4 regions of the Leisingera sp. S232 genome follow, and region 1 is predicted to be linked to each of the others. Evidence: riboswitches for the same ligand, from Rfam matches in the RefSeq annotation. Region 1 holds a riboswitch; each other region holds the start of a gene.
What was found. Region 1 has a riboswitch for cobalamin ahead of ACP151_RS13285 (DUF4198 domain-containing protein). Riboswitches for the same ligand answer to the same signal wherever they lie in the genome.
Positions count from the first base shown of each region.

Region 2: it holds a riboswitch for cobalamin, as region 1 does, so the genes downstream of both, ACP151_RS06930 (DUF1636 family protein) here and ACP151_RS13285 (DUF4198 domain-containing protein) in region 1, are expected to answer to the same signal.
Region 3: it holds a riboswitch for cobalamin, as region 1 does, so the genes downstream of both, ACP151_RS18135 (aromatic ring-hydroxylating oxygenase subunit alpha) here and ACP151_RS13285 (DUF4198 domain-containing protein) in region 1, are expected to answer to the same signal.
Region 4: it holds a riboswitch for cobalamin, as region 1 does, so the genes downstream of both, ACP151_RS09535 (ABC transporter substrate-binding protein) here and ACP151_RS13285 (DUF4198 domain-containing protein) in region 1, are expected to answer to the same signal.

Region 1 covers NZ_JBNAFX010000021.1:8,959-12,621, reverse strand. Annotated here, with positions in the region: gene rpoH (RNA polymerase sigma factor RpoH) at 1-700, shown strand, start outside; gene ACP151_RS13290 (DksA/TraR family C4-type zinc finger protein) at 1,215-1,484, shown strand; cobalamin riboswitch at 1,888-2,102, shown strand; gene ACP151_RS13285 (DUF4198 domain-containing protein) at 2,246-3,031, shown strand; gene cbiM (cobalt transporter CbiM) at 3,042-3,662, shown strand; gene ACP151_RS13275 (cobalt ABC transporter permease) at 3,659-3,663, shown strand, end outside.
Region 2 covers NZ_JBNAFX010000006.1:128,412-132,074, reverse strand. Annotated here, with positions in the region: gene glpD (glycerol-3-phosphate dehydrogenase) at 1-931, shown strand, start outside; gene cobO (cob(I)yrinic acid a,c-diamide adenosyltransferase) at 1,157-1,792, opposite strand; cobalamin riboswitch at 1,845-2,049, shown strand; gene ACP151_RS06930 (DUF1636 family protein) at 2,147-2,557, shown strand; gene cobW (cobalamin biosynthesis protein CobW) at 2,560-3,594, shown strand.
Region 3 covers NZ_JBNAFX010000038.1:20,507-24,169, reverse strand. Annotated here, with positions in the region: gene ACP151_RS18145 (hypothetical protein) at 1-139, shown strand, start outside; gene ACP151_RS18140 (DUF1523 family protein) at 150-794, shown strand; cobalamin riboswitch at 1,028-1,226, shown strand; gene ACP151_RS18135 (aromatic ring-hydroxylating oxygenase subunit alpha) at 1,334-2,569, shown strand; gene ACP151_RS18130 (2Fe-2S iron-sulfur cluster-binding protein) at 2,574-3,659, shown strand.
Region 4 covers NZ_JBNAFX010000011.1:87,355-91,017, forward strand. Annotated here, with positions in the region: gene ACP151_RS09530 (FecCD family ABC transporter permease) at 1-818, opposite strand, end outside; gene ACP151_RS09535 (ABC transporter substrate-binding protein) at 815-1,825, opposite strand; cobalamin riboswitch at 1,967-2,157, opposite strand; gene ACP151_RS09540 (chemotaxis protein CheW) at 2,384-3,663, opposite strand, start outside.

The sequences.
Region 1 (3,663 bases):
GGGCTACCGCGGCTATGGCCTGCCGCAGGCCGAAGTGATCTCAGAAGCGAACGTTGGCCTGATGCAGGCGGTGAAACGTTTTGACCCCGAAAAGGGCTTCCGTCTGGCAACTTATGCCATGTGGTGGATCCGTGCCTCGATCCAAGAATATATCCTGCGGTCCTGGTCGCTGGTGAAACTCGGCACCACCTCAGCGCAGAAGAAGCTGTTTTTCAATCTGCGCAAGGCCAAGGCCCGCATCGGCGCGCTGGAAGATGGCGACCTGCGCCCCGAGAATGTCGCGCGGATTGCCTACGACCTTGGCGTGACTGAGGACGAGGTGATCTCGATGAACCGCCGCATGTCCGGCGGGGATGCGTCCCTGAATGCCACCGTCGGCTCAGAGGGCGAAGGCACGATGCAATGGCAGGACTGGCTGGAGGACGAGGACGCTGACCAGGCTGGCGACTATGAGGCCCGTGATGAACTGGAGGCCCGCCGCGAGTTGCTGGTCGAGGCGCTGGACGTGCTGAACGATCGCGAGAAAGACATCCTGACCCAGCGCCGCCTGATGGATCAGGCCGTCACGCTGGAGGAGCTGAGCACCCAGTACAATGTCAGCCGCGAGCGTATCCGGCAGATCGAAGTCAGGGCGTTTGAGAAGCTTCAGAAGAAGATGCGCGACCTGGCGATGGACAAAGGGATGCTGAACGGCGCCTGATCTCAGGGGGCGGCAGCAAAGGGAAGGGCGGTGCATTGCACCGCTTTTTTTGCTTCTGACAATGACGCTGGTGTTACGGCAGTGCTTCTGCCGCAATGTTTCGCACGCGAAACATTCGGTCAGATGTGCTGACCTTCCTTGCTGGCAAGTGCTTGCGGGGAGATCTGCCTGGCGCGGGCCTGGCGCATTGCTGGGTGCGCGGCGGAGAGCTGGCAGAAGTGCTGGCTGGTGGTCCGCTCATCATTGTGCGGCTGGCTGAAATCACTTTGGTTGCTGGCGTAGCGAGCTGTCTGGCTGCCCTGTGGGGGGGCTGGAGCGCTGGCTGCTTGCGGCCGGTGATTCTGGCTTGCGTGCAAATTCTGTATTCTATGTAGCGGCCAGTGGCAGGGTGGTCAACGAAAAGTTCAACAAAATCAAATAGTTGACAGAATTACTCGGAAATTGCCGTCGGTTGCCACTGGTCAGCTGGCCTCGACGTCCCTAAAATCTCGCCTCTGGCACAGGAGGAAGGACCATGGCAGGCGGCTGGGCGCAGGACGGCGCAGTGACCGAGCAGATCGAAGCTTCGATCAATGATGAACTGGCGCGGCTGAAGGCGCAGAAACGCCCCATGGGCGAAAGCCTGACCCATTGTGCCGAATGCGAGGAGCCAATCCCGGAAAAGCGCCGCATTGCAATTCCCGGCGTTAAGCTGTGCCTTGACTGTCAGCAAGAACGCGATGGAGTCCGCCAGGCGCGCGCAGGCATCAACCGGCGCGGCTCCAAGGACAGCCAGCTGAAATAGTGGTGTGTCCGTTGGGTGGTGTCAGTTCATCTGGCAGCCGCATTTTCAGGCAGGAAAAACGGGGTACCGACAGCAGGCGGTCCAGCCAGCCCAAGGCATAGTCCCATAACCTGTGCCAGTTTACCTACTTCAGCCGGTCAAGCGACGGATGACCCATGTGCAGATAGCTGTCTGCACAGCCCATCATCCCATTAATCGACCACGGTGAAGTTTGGCGCCGCCAGCAACAGAACCGGCAAAGTGAACTGGGGGATGCACCGCGACTTGATGTTGTTCCTCTGACAGCAGTTGTTGCGGCACAGGCGGCGAAACATCGGGCGGAACAGCCAGACAGGCAAAACTATGGAAGGCAGCGGTCAGGTGAATAGAATAGGATTCTCTTGACACAGAATAGGCGGTTTGACATTCAGCCAGAGTGACCGGTTCCGCGAGTGTTTCAATGCGCAGCGGAAGAAATAGGGAACACGGTGCGGCGTACCCAAAAGGGACCAAATCCGTGACTGCCCCCGCAACTGTGAGCGGTGAGTGACGCTGAAAACGCCACTGGGACATGTCCCGGGAAGGCCAGCGGAACCGAGACCCGCGAGTCAGGAGACCTGCCGGACACGAGGGCCGAGACTCCGTCTGCGGAGAATCGGGTCTTTTCCACCGGACGCCGGGGTGCGCGTCTGGCGCGACTGTCGTTCAGGCGATCCCGTGCCACTACTCCCCGTTGTTCATTCCTGATTGCAGGTGCGCCTGCGTCGTTGAATGAGGACGAAATGAAACTGAACTACCTGGCCGCAGCTCTGGCCGTTTCCCTGCCGACTGCTGCGTCGGCGCATTTCCAGCTGAACTACACTGAGCAAGCGCTGATCGAAAAACCTGGCGATGTGCCGATGGGGCTGGTGTTCTGGCACCCGATGGCCAATGGCCATGCGATGGATATGGGCAAGCCGGAAGAATTCTTCATGATCCACAAGGGCGAGAAGATTGACCTGTCGGATCGTCTGGAGCCAGCCACCTTCAAAGGAGTTGAGAACGAAGCCTCGGCCTATAAGGCCTCGGTGCCGGTGAAACGCTCCGGCGACTATGTTGTGGTGACTGTGCCCGCGCCTTATTACGAGGAAAGCGAAGACATCTACATCCAGCAGATTGCCAAGGTCGTGCTGAACCGCAACACGCTGCCGTCTGATTGGGATCAGCCGGTTGGCCTGGACACCGAAATCCTGCCGCTGAACAAGCCTTACAACGTCATTGTGGGGTCCACGTTCTCTGGTCAGGTTCTGGCTGACGGCAAACCGGTTCCGGGTGCCGAGATTGAAATCGAATTTATGGCGGCTGAGCCTGATCTCGACAAGTTTGCCACCACCAGCCCCACCGTTGGTGAGATGCCGGGCGGAGCGATTGTGGCCATTGCCGATCAAAACGGCGTGTTCTCTTTTGGGATTCCGAGAGCGGGTTACTGGGGCTTTGCCGCTCTGGGCTCCGGTCCGGCGACGGAACACGAAGGCAAGGAGCTTAGCCAGGATGCAGTGCTGTGGATCCACGCTGAAGAGCTGAAGTGAAAGTAGACCGATGCATATCGTAGACGGCGCACTGTCGAACCCGGTTGTCATCGGCGGCGCGATTGCCGCCGTCGGCGGTGTTGCTATGGGTCTGCGTAAACTGCCGCTGGAACGTATTCCGGCGGCAGGGGTGCTTTCGGCCAGTTTCTTTGTCGCTTCGCTGATCCATGTGCCGATCGGCCCCAGTTCGGTTCATCTGATCCTGAACGGGCTGGCTGGGCTGGTGCTGGGCTGGGCCGCGTTCCCGGCCCTGTTTGTCGGCCTGTTGCTGCAGGCGGTTTTCTTCGGCTTTGGCGGGCTGACAGTGCTGGGCGTAAACGCCGTGAACATTGCCTTGCCTGCAGTTCTGGTCGGCCTGATGTTCCGGCCACTGGTGGCCCGTGGCTCGCCGCTGCAGGGGGCGATCTGGGGAGGCATTGGCGGCGGTGTGGCAATTGCCCTCACGACTCTTGCTGTTGCAGTATCGCTGATGCTGTCTGGTGACGAATTCATTCTTGCCGCCAAGCTTGTGTTCTTTTCCCATATCCCAGTGATGTTGATCGAGGCGCTTTTGTCCGGCGCCGCCATTTTCCTTGCCCGGCGGGTGAAGCCCGAACTGTTTGCTGACACAAAGAAAGGAAGCCTGGCATGAT
Region 2 (3,663 bases), on a different contig from region 1:
GGAACAAGAACACCGGGCCAAGATGCTGGTCAACGCAGCCGGGCCTTGGGTCGCCGATGTGCTGAAACAAAAACTGGGTCAGAACAGCCGTGAAAATGTCCGGCTGGTGCGTGGCAGCCATATCGTTGTGCCGAAACTGTTCGACCATGGCCGCTGCTACTTCTTTCAAGGTACTGACGGGCGGATCATCTTTGCCATTCCTTACGAGGAAGACTTCACCCTGATCGGCACCACCGACGCCGACCACCCGGATCCGGACACAGCACCGGAATGCACTGCGGCAGAGCAGGACTATCTGATTGATTTCGCGTCCGGATATTTCAATCAACCGCTCACGCGCGAAGACATTGTCTGGACCTATTCCGGCGTGCGCCCGCTTTATGACGACGGTGCCAGCTCAGCCACCGCAGCGACTCGCGAATATGTTCTGACACTGGATCAGGCGCAGGCACCGCTGCTGAATGTCTTCGGCGGCAAGATCACCACCTACCGCAAGCTGGCCGAGGCGGCACTTGCAAAGATCGGCAAAGTGTTCCCGCAATTGCCTGCGGACTGGACGGCAGGTGCTGCCCTGCCCGGTGGCGACTTCGCGGTGGCAGATGTAGACAAGCTGCGCAGCGCGCTGGCGGTGGAGTATCCATTCCTCACCCCCTACTGGACCCGCCGCCTGATCCGCGCCTACGGCACCGAGTCCTGGGACGTGCTGGGCACAGCCAAATCCGCAGAGGACCTGGGCCGGAACTTCGGCGCGACCATCACCGCGCGGGAACTGGATTGGGCCATTGCCCGCGAATGGGTACGCTCCGGCGAAGATTACCTGTGGCGGCGCACCAAACTAGGCCTGCGGCTGGATGATGCACAGCGCGCGGCGGTCGATACCTACATCAGCGAGAAGACCGCCCGCACGGCATCATCAGCCCGCCCCCGATGACAGTCCGGACATCATAGACCGAGGCACTCCCGCCCCTTTTCAATGAATCAGAGATTCCCTGAAAAGCGTTGGGGGGGGGGGGGGGGGGGGGGGGGGGGGGGGGGGGGGGGGGGGGGGGGGGGGGGGGGGGGGGGGGGGGGCGGGCCCCCCCCCCCCCGCCCCCCGGCGATTTGCAAAGCAAAGCGCAAAACCTCAGGCCTGCTCAAGATTGCGATCTGAAAGGGGTTAGAACTCCACCCCTTTCTGCGCCTTCACCCCTGCACGGAACGGGTGCTTGATCTGGCCCATCTCAGTCACCAGATCCGCGATCTCGATCAGCTCTTCCTTGGCGTTCCGGCCTGTCAGCACCACATGCGTCATCGGCGGCTTCTGCTCCACCAGAAACTCCAGCACCTCATCCAGGTCCAGATACTCATAGCGCAGCGCGATATTGATCTCGTCGAGCAAAACCATGGTGTTTTTCTCGTCCAGGATCATCTCCTTGGCCTTCTCCCAGCCTTTTTGCGCGGCAGCGATGTCGCGGGCCTTGTCCTGGGTTTCCCAGGTAAAGCCTTCCCCCATCGCATAGAACTGACACAGATCGCTGAAGTTTTCCTCGATCAGCGTCCGTTCGCCAGTTTGCCAGGCGCCCTTGATGAACTGCACCACCGCAGATGGCATCCCATGGGCAATACAGCGCATAATCATGCCAAAGCCGGACGAAGACTTACCCTTGCCCGGCCCGGTATGGACGATGATCAGGCCTTTCTCGCCCTCCTTGGTTTTCATCATCCGGTCGCGCGCGGCCTTCTTCTTGGCCATTTTGGACGCGTGACGGGCGGCTTCATCCTCCGAGATGCCGGTTTCAGACTTTTCACTCATGGTGTGCTCCAGCTGTTTGCCCCCATGTCTTGACAAAGAAGCCCGCCATAGCGCAAGGGGGGTCAGCTGGTTCCTGTGAAAACAGGCGAAGAGGGAATGTGAAGGCCTGCCAAGGCTCAAGCACAGCCGCCCCCGCGACCGTGACCGGATGAGGCCGCCATGCCACTGGGAGAACACCCGGGAAGGCAGGATAGCCAGCAAGGCCCCGCGCCTTGGCATCCGCAAGCCGGGAGACCTGCCAGCGACGATGAGATCAACGGGCAGACGGGGTGTTCTGCAACCGGTTGAGGAGCTGGCACGAGACAGCTCCTTTCTGGCCATCCCACAAGCCCAGCCGCGACAGGAGACGCGAAGATGGCTGACGAAATGGCGGACAATGCTGCCCGCACCCCGGGACCGGTCACCCTGACCGTATGCCTGACCTGCCGGAACGAAGGTGCCGACCCCGAGGCGACCCGCCCGGGCACCCTGCTGCATGATGCACTGAAAGAGGCCGGCATGCCCGAGGGCGTGACCCTCCGCGGCGTCAAATGCCTGTCGGCCTGCTCGCGCAGCTGCACCGTGCTGCTGACCGGCGGCGAGGAACGCTGGAGCTACGTCTACGGCGACATGGACCCGGACGTGCATATCCCAGAGATTCTCGCAGGCACCGCCGCCTATGCTGCCACCGCCGACGGCCTTGTGCCCTGGCGCGAGCGCCCCACAGCTTTCCGCAAACAATCCGTTGCCCGCATCCCGCCGGCCGCCTTCCCTTCCGAGGAGTAATCATGAGCGATCTCAACAAGATCCCCGTCACCGTCATCACCGGCTTTCTCGGCGCGGGCAAAACCACGCTGATCCGCCATCTGATGCAGAACCCGCAAGGCAAACGGCTGGCTGTTGTGGTGAATGAATTCGGCACCGCCGGCGTCGACGGCGACATCCTGAAATCCTGCGCCGATGAAAACTGCCCGGCGGAAAACATCATGGAACTGGCCAACGGCTGCATCTGCTGCACCGTGGCCGATGACTTCATCCCCACCATCGAACAGCTGATGGAGCTGCCGGAAAAACCCGACCACATCGTGATCGAAACCTCTGGCCTCGCCCTGCCCAAGCCGCTGCTGAAGGCCTTCGACTGGCCCGCGATCCGTTCGCGCATCACAGTCGACGGCGTGATTGCGCTGGCCGATGCCGAAGCAGTTGCCAAGGGCCAGTTCGCCCCCGATCTGGACGCCGTGCAGGCCCAGCGCGAAGCGGATGACAGCATCGACCATGAAACCCCGCTCAGCGAAGTCTTCGAAGACCAGATTTCCTGCGCCGACATCGTGCTTCTGTCCAAGGCCGACCTGGCCGGAGACGCAGGCGTCGAAAAAGCCCGCACAGTGATCGAGGCCGAAGCCCCCCGCAAGCTGCCGATCCTGCCGATGAGCGAAGGTGTGATTGACCCGCGCATTATCCTGGGTCTGGAAGCGGCCGCCGAAGACGACCTCGACGCCCGCCCCAGCCATCACGACGGCCATCACGACCACGAACACGACGATTTTGAAAGCATCGTTGTCGAAATGGGCGAAGTATCCGATCCGGAATCGCTGCAGAATGCCATCGTGAAACTCGCCCGCGAACGCAATATCCTGCGCGTCAAAGGCTATGTCGCGGTGGAGGGAAAACCGATGCGGATGCTGGTTCAGGCCGTGGGTGAGCGCCTGCGCGCGCAATATGATCAGCCCTGGGGCGCGCAGCCGCGCAAGACTGCCCTGGTGGTTATCGCCGAGCATGACGATATCGACGAACAGGCGATCCGCGCCGAGCTGGGGGCCTAAGCTGATGCCCCTGACCCGTAACCTTCATGAGCGGAAAGGATCGCGCCCGTTCCGGGGTGGGCGCAATCG
Region 3 (3,663 bases), on a different contig from region 1:
GACCGGCGACCGCGCGGCCTTCATCCAGCGGGGGCTGAAACAATACGACACCTCGTTCCGGCGCAAGCTGATCCTCTTGGTCTATATCATCCCGCTGGGGGCGCTGGCGCTCCTGATCTACGTCATTAACTTCATGTGAGGTCTATCCCATGCGTTTCATCAAATGGGCTTTCCTGATTTCTTTCTGGGTGCTGCTTGGCGCCTTCCTGCACTACACGCTGCCGCAATATGACGTGGTGCGCATCGTCAACACCTATGAAGAACGGCAGGAGCTGAACGACTGGACACGCATTTTCTGGTCCAAGCCGGACGACCAGTCGGCCACGCTGCTGAACCGCGATGTGCAGTTCATTCAAGGTGTGCGGCCGAATGGCGACCCGATCGTCTACCGCAACGAGGATACCGGCTGGAACTGGCCGCCCTATTTCAAATTCGACACGGCGAACCTTTATACGGATGCCAATGACGCGGTCTCGACCAAGGACGCGCCAGAGTGGGTGTCCGTCATGCACTACGGCTGGCGCAACCAGTTCCTGTCGATTTTCCCCAACGCGGTGACAATCAAGCCTGTGGCGGGGCCGGACGACAAGCCGACCAATTGGTTCACGATCATCTTCCTGGTGCTGCTGGCGGCGCTATTGTGGGCGATCTATGTGCGCTGGCGCCGGTTCCGTCAGGCCCGGATCGATCCGATGATCGAAAGCGCCGAGGACAGTCTTTATGCGGCGGGCGATGCGATTGCCGAACGCAAGGGCCGGTTCCGCCGCTGGCTGGATACCTGGAAATCGAAATGAGCAAGGGCCGCCGCTGAGGCGGCCTTTTTCTTGGCTGCGCAGTTAAACTCTCGAATCGATTCGGATGCGTTTTCTGCGTAATCGCATGAAAGATAAGGGCTTGCCGCAAACAGACCGGCGAGTGCCGGTTTGAGATTCCGGACATTTCCGACCCGCTCGGCATAGCAAACATGCATGTCTTTTTCCGGTTTTTGCGGGTCGGATTTGTCTCCGCTTGCGGCGCGCGAATAAGGCACTTTCCGTATCAGCAAGGTGCCGCCTTTCGGGGCGGAGAATTGGGAAGCTGGTGAAACTCCGGCACTGCCCCCGCAACGGTGACCCCGGGCAAGGCATGGCAATGACCACTGAAGCCGCGGCTTCGGGAAGGTGCCAGGCCCCGCCGCCAAGCGGCCCCGGGACAGTCCGGAAACCAGCCTTGTCCCGAAAACGTCAACCGCGGGCGGCGGCAGGGCGATTGCAGGCGCGTGGTCTGCAATCTCTCTTTCTATGCCTGCACCCTAGCCAAGACGCCGCGGGGATGCGGCAAAGGAGAGAAGCAGATGCTTCACGACAGCGAAATTCTGGCCAAACTGGTGGCCCGTCAGAAAAACTATTCCCTGGAGCAGGCGTTCTATACCGATCCGGGCGTGCTGGATCTGGACATGCGTCAGATCTTCTACCGCGAATGGCTGTTCGCCATTCCCGCCTGCGAGGTTCCCAAGGCCGGCAACTTCGTGACCCATCAGGTCGGCGCCTACAACGTCATCATCGTGCGCGGCACCGACGGCGAAGTGCGCGCTTTCCACAACGCCTGCCGCCACCGCGGCTCGGTTGTCTGCAAGGCGAAAAAGGGCAATTCGCCCAAGCTGGTCTGCCCCTACCACCAGTGGACCTATGAACTGGACGGCTCGCTGTTGTGGGCGCGCGACATGGGGCCGGACTTTGACGCTTCCAAGCATGGGCTGAAGCCTGTGCACTGCCGCGACCTGGCCGGGCTGATCTATATCTGCCTGGCGGATGAGGCGCCGGATTTCGATGCCTTTGCCGCCGTGGCCCGCCCCTATCTGGAGCCCCATGACCTGGGCAATGCCAAGATCGCCTATGAAAGCTCGATCATCGAGGAAGGCAACTGGAAGCTGGTCTGGGAGAACAACCGCGAGTGCTATCACTGCGGCGGCAATCACCCGTCGCTGTGCCGGACCTTCCCGGAAGATCCGTCCGTAACCGGTGTTGAGGGCGGCGTGACCCCGCCGCATCTGCAAAAGCATTTCGACCGGATCGAGGCGGCGGGCGTGCCGGCCCAGTTCCAGATCGACGCGCGCGGCCAGTACCGCTTGGCGCGGATGCCGCTGAACGAAGGCGCGGAAAGCTATACCATGGACGGCAAGGCCGCTGTGGCCAGGAAACTGGGCCGGGTGCCCTTTGCTGATGCAGGCACGCTCTTGAAATTCCACTACCCGACCACCTGGAACCACTTCCTGCCGGATCACTCACTGGTGTTCCGGGTGACCCCGATCAGCCCGACCAAAACGGAAGTCACCACCAAATGGCTGGTGCATAAGGATGCGATTGAAGGGCAGGATTATGACCTGAAGCGCCTGACCGAGGTCTGGATCGCCACCAATGACGAGGACCGCATCGTGGTCGAGGACAATCAGCGCGGCATCAACACGCCTGCCTATGAACCCGGCCCCTATTCAGAAGTGCAGGAGAGCGGCGTCATTCAGTTCTCCAACTGGTATGCCGACCATCTGACCCGCGCGCTGACCGGGCGCCACCTGATCGCGGCGGAGTAAGCGCATGGGACTGCAGGCCAATTTCGAAACTCTGGACGAAACCCTTGCGTGGAAGGACGACGAGATGCTGGAATGCGTCTCGGTTGTGCCGGAGGCGCCGAACACTGCCACCTTCAGCTTCCGCGCGCCCTCAGGCGCGTGGTTCAAATACCAGCCGGGCCAGTTCCTGACGCTGGAACTGCCGGTGCCGCAGGAGACTGTCTGGCGGACCTACACCATTAGCTCGTCGCCCTCGCGACCCTTGTCGATCTCGGTGACAGTGAAGGCGCAAGCCGACAGCATCGGCACCCGCTGGATGCTGGATCACCTGAAACCGGGCATGTTCCTCAGGGCCTCCGGTCCGGCAGGTGTCTTCACTCTGCCCAAGCGTCCGAACGGCAAATTCCTGTTCATCTCGGCAGGCTCCGGCATCACGCCCAGCCTGTCGATGACCCAGTATCTGTTCGACCGCGGCCAGTCGCCCGACATCTGCTTTATCAACTGCGCCAAGCGCCCCAGCGAGATCATCGCCCGTCAGCAGCTGGAAAGCATGGCGTCGCGGGTGCCGGGGCTAAAGCTGAACTTCGTGGTGGAGGAGGATGACCCCTATCAGGTCTGGACCGGCTACCGCGGGCAGCTGAACCAGATCATGCTGGGCCTGATCGCCGGCGACTACCTGGAGCGCGAAGTCTATTGCTGCGGCCCAGAGCCGTTCATGCAGGCGGTGCGCGACATGTTGATCGGCCTCGGCTTTGACATGGAGAACTACAATCAGGAAAGCTTTGGCGCGCCAGTGGAGACGGCGGCAGATGCGCCGGAGCTGGACGATGTTGTCCCCGAAGAAAGCGCTTCGGCCGAAATCACCTTTGCGGCCTCCGGTGTCACCGCCACCTGTACCGAGACCGACACTGTATTGGCGGTTGCCAAGGCCTCTGGGCTCAACATTCCGTCGGGCTGCACCTTCGGGATCTGCGGCACCTGCAAAGTCAAAAAGACCGCAGGCGATGTGCATATGGTCCACAACGGCGGCATCTCGGAGGAAGATGTGGAAGCCGGTTACATCCTGGCCTGCTGCTCCAACCCGATTGGCCGGGTAGAAGTGGAAATCTGATCCT
Region 4 (3,663 bases), on a different contig from region 1:
ATGGATCCAACGATCGAGACCATAACAGCAGTGGTCAGTGCAGTGGCAAAGATCAGTACCACCTGCACCCGGCGGACCGGGATGCCAAGTGCGGCCGCAGAATCGCTCCCGAAAGTGAAAGCATCCAGCGCCCGCGCATGAAACCGGCAGATGAGCCAGCCAGCCAGCGCCAGCGGCACCGCCAGCCAGACATCCGGCCAGCGAACGCCGCTGAGGTTGCCCATAAGCCAGAACATGATGCCGCGCGCCTGATCGGCATTGGCGGATTTGGCAATGATGAAAGCCGTGAGTGCATTGAACAGCTGTGAACCTGCGATGCCTGCCAGGATAATCTGAGCCGCCGCGGCGCGGCTGCTCCCTGCCCCTGCGGCCCGCGCCAGAATGGCAACAAATCCGAAGGCAAGAAGTGCCCCGTTGAAAGCCCCGAAAGAGAGGGACAGGGCGCCGCCGCCAAGACCCGCGATCGTCACGGCAACCGCTCCCGTTGACGCCCCTGCCGAAATTCCAAGGATATAAGGGTCTGCCAGCGCGTTGCGCAGCAAAGCCTGCAGCACCACACCGGAGACGGCCAAGGCCGCACCGCAGGCCGCAGCCACCAGCGCGCGCGGCAGCCGGTAGCTCCAGATAATGCCCTGGTCCACCGGATCCACCGGCAGGCCTGCCCCGGCCAGCTTGTTGGCAATAACAGACAGCACAAGATCAGGCGCAAGCGGGGTTTCCCCGATCATTGCGCCTGCCAGAACCGCCGCAGCCAGCACCGGCAGCGCCAGGCAAGCGCCCCGGACACCCTGCCAGGCCAGTGCGGCGGCTGCGCTCATGCGCCGTTGCCGATCGCGCTGAGTTCGGCGGCCAGATCCTCCAGCGCCGGGATGGCGCGGATGGTGGCGTCCATGGCCTGGGCGTCCATCACCACGATATGACCGTTCTTCACAGCCTCCATCTGGCTGGCAACTGGGTCATTGTTCAGGAACTCCAGTTTCTTCTGATAGTCGTCCGCAGCGAAACGGCGACGGTCCATGCGGGCAATCACGATCACCGTAGGGTTGGCCTTGGCAATAGTTTCCCAGCCAACGGTCGGCCATTCCTCGTCGGTCTCGATGACATTTTTCAGGCCCAGCTGCTGCATCATGTAGCCCGGCGCGCCCTTCTGCCCGGCCACAAACGGATCGCTTTCCATTTCCGGAGAGGAGAACCAGAACACGGCAGACGCATCCGTAAGCGCAACCTCTTGCGCCTTTGCAACCGCTGCGGCTTCGCGCGCCTTGTAGTCGGCAACCAGCTCTGCACCTTTTTCAGCCTCGCCAAAGATCGCCGCCAGCTCCTCGATGCCCTGATAGAGGCTATCGGTGGTGAACATCTGCGTTCGGGTGCCGTCGCCGCCGGTGGTATTGTCCTTGCCAACGCAATCAGCGGGCATCACATAGGTCGGAATGCCAAGGTCGTGGAACTGTTCACGCTTGGCCACCACGCCTTCTGGGCCGACATGCCATTCGTATTGCGCCGCAACCAGGCCCGGACGTTTGGCGACCACGCTTTCAAAACTTGGGTCGTTGTCGGCCAGTCGGTCGATCTTGGCGTTTACCTCCGCGTATTCCGGCAGCACGTCATTGAACCAAACCGAAGTGCCCAGAACCTTGTCGCCCAACCCGAGGGCGAAAAGCACCTCTGTAGCGGCCTGGCCGACCGTTACAGAAGACGAAACTGGCGCCTCGAAGGTGACAGTTTCGCCGCAGTTTTGCAGAGTCAGCGGGAAGTTTTCATCCGCAGTTGCAGCCTGTGCGGCAGCAATGAAAAATAGGCCCATCAGGCCGGAACGTAGATACATGATTTCGATCTCCATGTGTCAATGACCGGAGAACGGGTGAAAGGGCATTGACCGGTAAAACTGAGGGTCCAGCCCTCGCATTGCGGCACCTGGAACGGAGCAGCATCTTACCGGCAACCTCCCCGGACAACCCCGTCCGGTGTGCTTCAGTTTTCACCGGCAGGTCTCCTGACTGGCGTGTCATTGCCTGCGCCGTCTTCCCGGGTTTCCAGACCCAGTGACATCCTGGCACAGCACTCTCCGCCTACAGTTGCGGGGGCAGTTCCGTTTAGCACCCAAGGTGCCGCGGCTTCCCTCTTAGCCCTTTCGGGACCGGCAAAACGCGCGTAGCGCATCGCCTTTGCTGCGGCAAGAAAAAGTTCTTCGGGGCCATCAAAATCTTCCGTCTCCCGGTCGGTTTCATCCGGTAGAACACCTAAAGAATGGCATGTCCAACACGGGCTGCGATGCCCCCACCGCCCTGGGCAGCGACCGGCGCGGGACCTGCCCTGGCACCGGTCTGCGGCGTCTGCTTTGCTGGCTCTGCGCTTTGATCCGCGGCTTGGCCGTGAGCCGCTGTTATGCGGCGTGGAAACAGCGGTCCACCAGCGCCTTGGTATCCAGAATCATTATCGTTTCGAAGACACCGTCCGAGTTGGAGTGCTGCAAGCAGCCGGTAACATCCTCCGAGATGCTTTTGGAAGTACTTTGCTGATCCATGGATTTCAACTCAACGACACGGTTTTCAGTGGTGATGATTATCTCATCGACCGTGTCCACCAGAATGCCGAACTTCTGCTGACCGTGCTTGAATATCAGCACCTTTTGATTGCGCCCTGGCGCCGGTGGCAGACCATACAGAAGCCGGGGGTTAAACAATGTGATCAACTCGCCGCGCAAATTCAGGATGCCCTCGACAAAGCTCAGGGAAAACGGTGGCTCAAGCAGCTCCTGTGGCCGATTGATCACTTCGCTGACATGTGACGTGTCGAGAGCAAATTTCCTGTCAAAAGTGAACTTGATGAAGGTTCGACGCTTGGCCCGCGCCTCCAGTTCAGCGACCTCATCATCCACCTCTTCAGGCGGGAACACTTCCTGACAGGATTTTGCCGCAGCCAGAAAGCTCGGCTCTGTCGAAAGTTTCGCCGGGTCCAGCATCATCACGATCTGATCGTTCTTATCAAGCAGGCACCCATCCACCAGATCGCCGCGCGGCAGAGCCAGTTTTGCAAATGGCAGGATCTCGTCCTTGAAATACGGCAGAATGCTGTCAATCGAGAACACCATAAGCCCGACCGGTCCCTCTGCGGTTTCGATCACCAGCATCCGCCGGTCCTTTGGCACAGTGGCCCCAAGGGTAAACTTTGCTTCATCGCCCATGAAACCACGGAAATCTATGATGGGCAGAATAACGCCACGCAGGTTCGTGGTGCCAATTACGTTCCCCCCTGTCAGCAACGATTGCTCCAGCTTGGGAACTGTTCTGACTTCTTTCACGTAGCGAAGATCAACTGCGCAGGTCGTGTGCCCGGTTTGGAAAGACACACAGGCAAGCTTCTTGCCCCGACTTTGTTTTACGGTCTCCCTACCGGAGGTATTGTCTGCTCTCGGCAATTGCTCCAGGTTCAGCAATTCGTGCGGATCAAGGATCTGCACCAGTCTTTCACCGCTATCGAATTTCAGCACCCCGTCGACGACGACATCCTTGATGCCCTCGCCGTTGGGCCGGAAATCCACCCGCGCCACACCTTTCCCATTCAGGACCTCACCGGTTCTGTCAAAAAGCAGGCCAATACAATGTTCGCCATGTTCAATGATGGCGACTTTTCGTGGTCCTGGATCCTTATCCTCCGGAAATT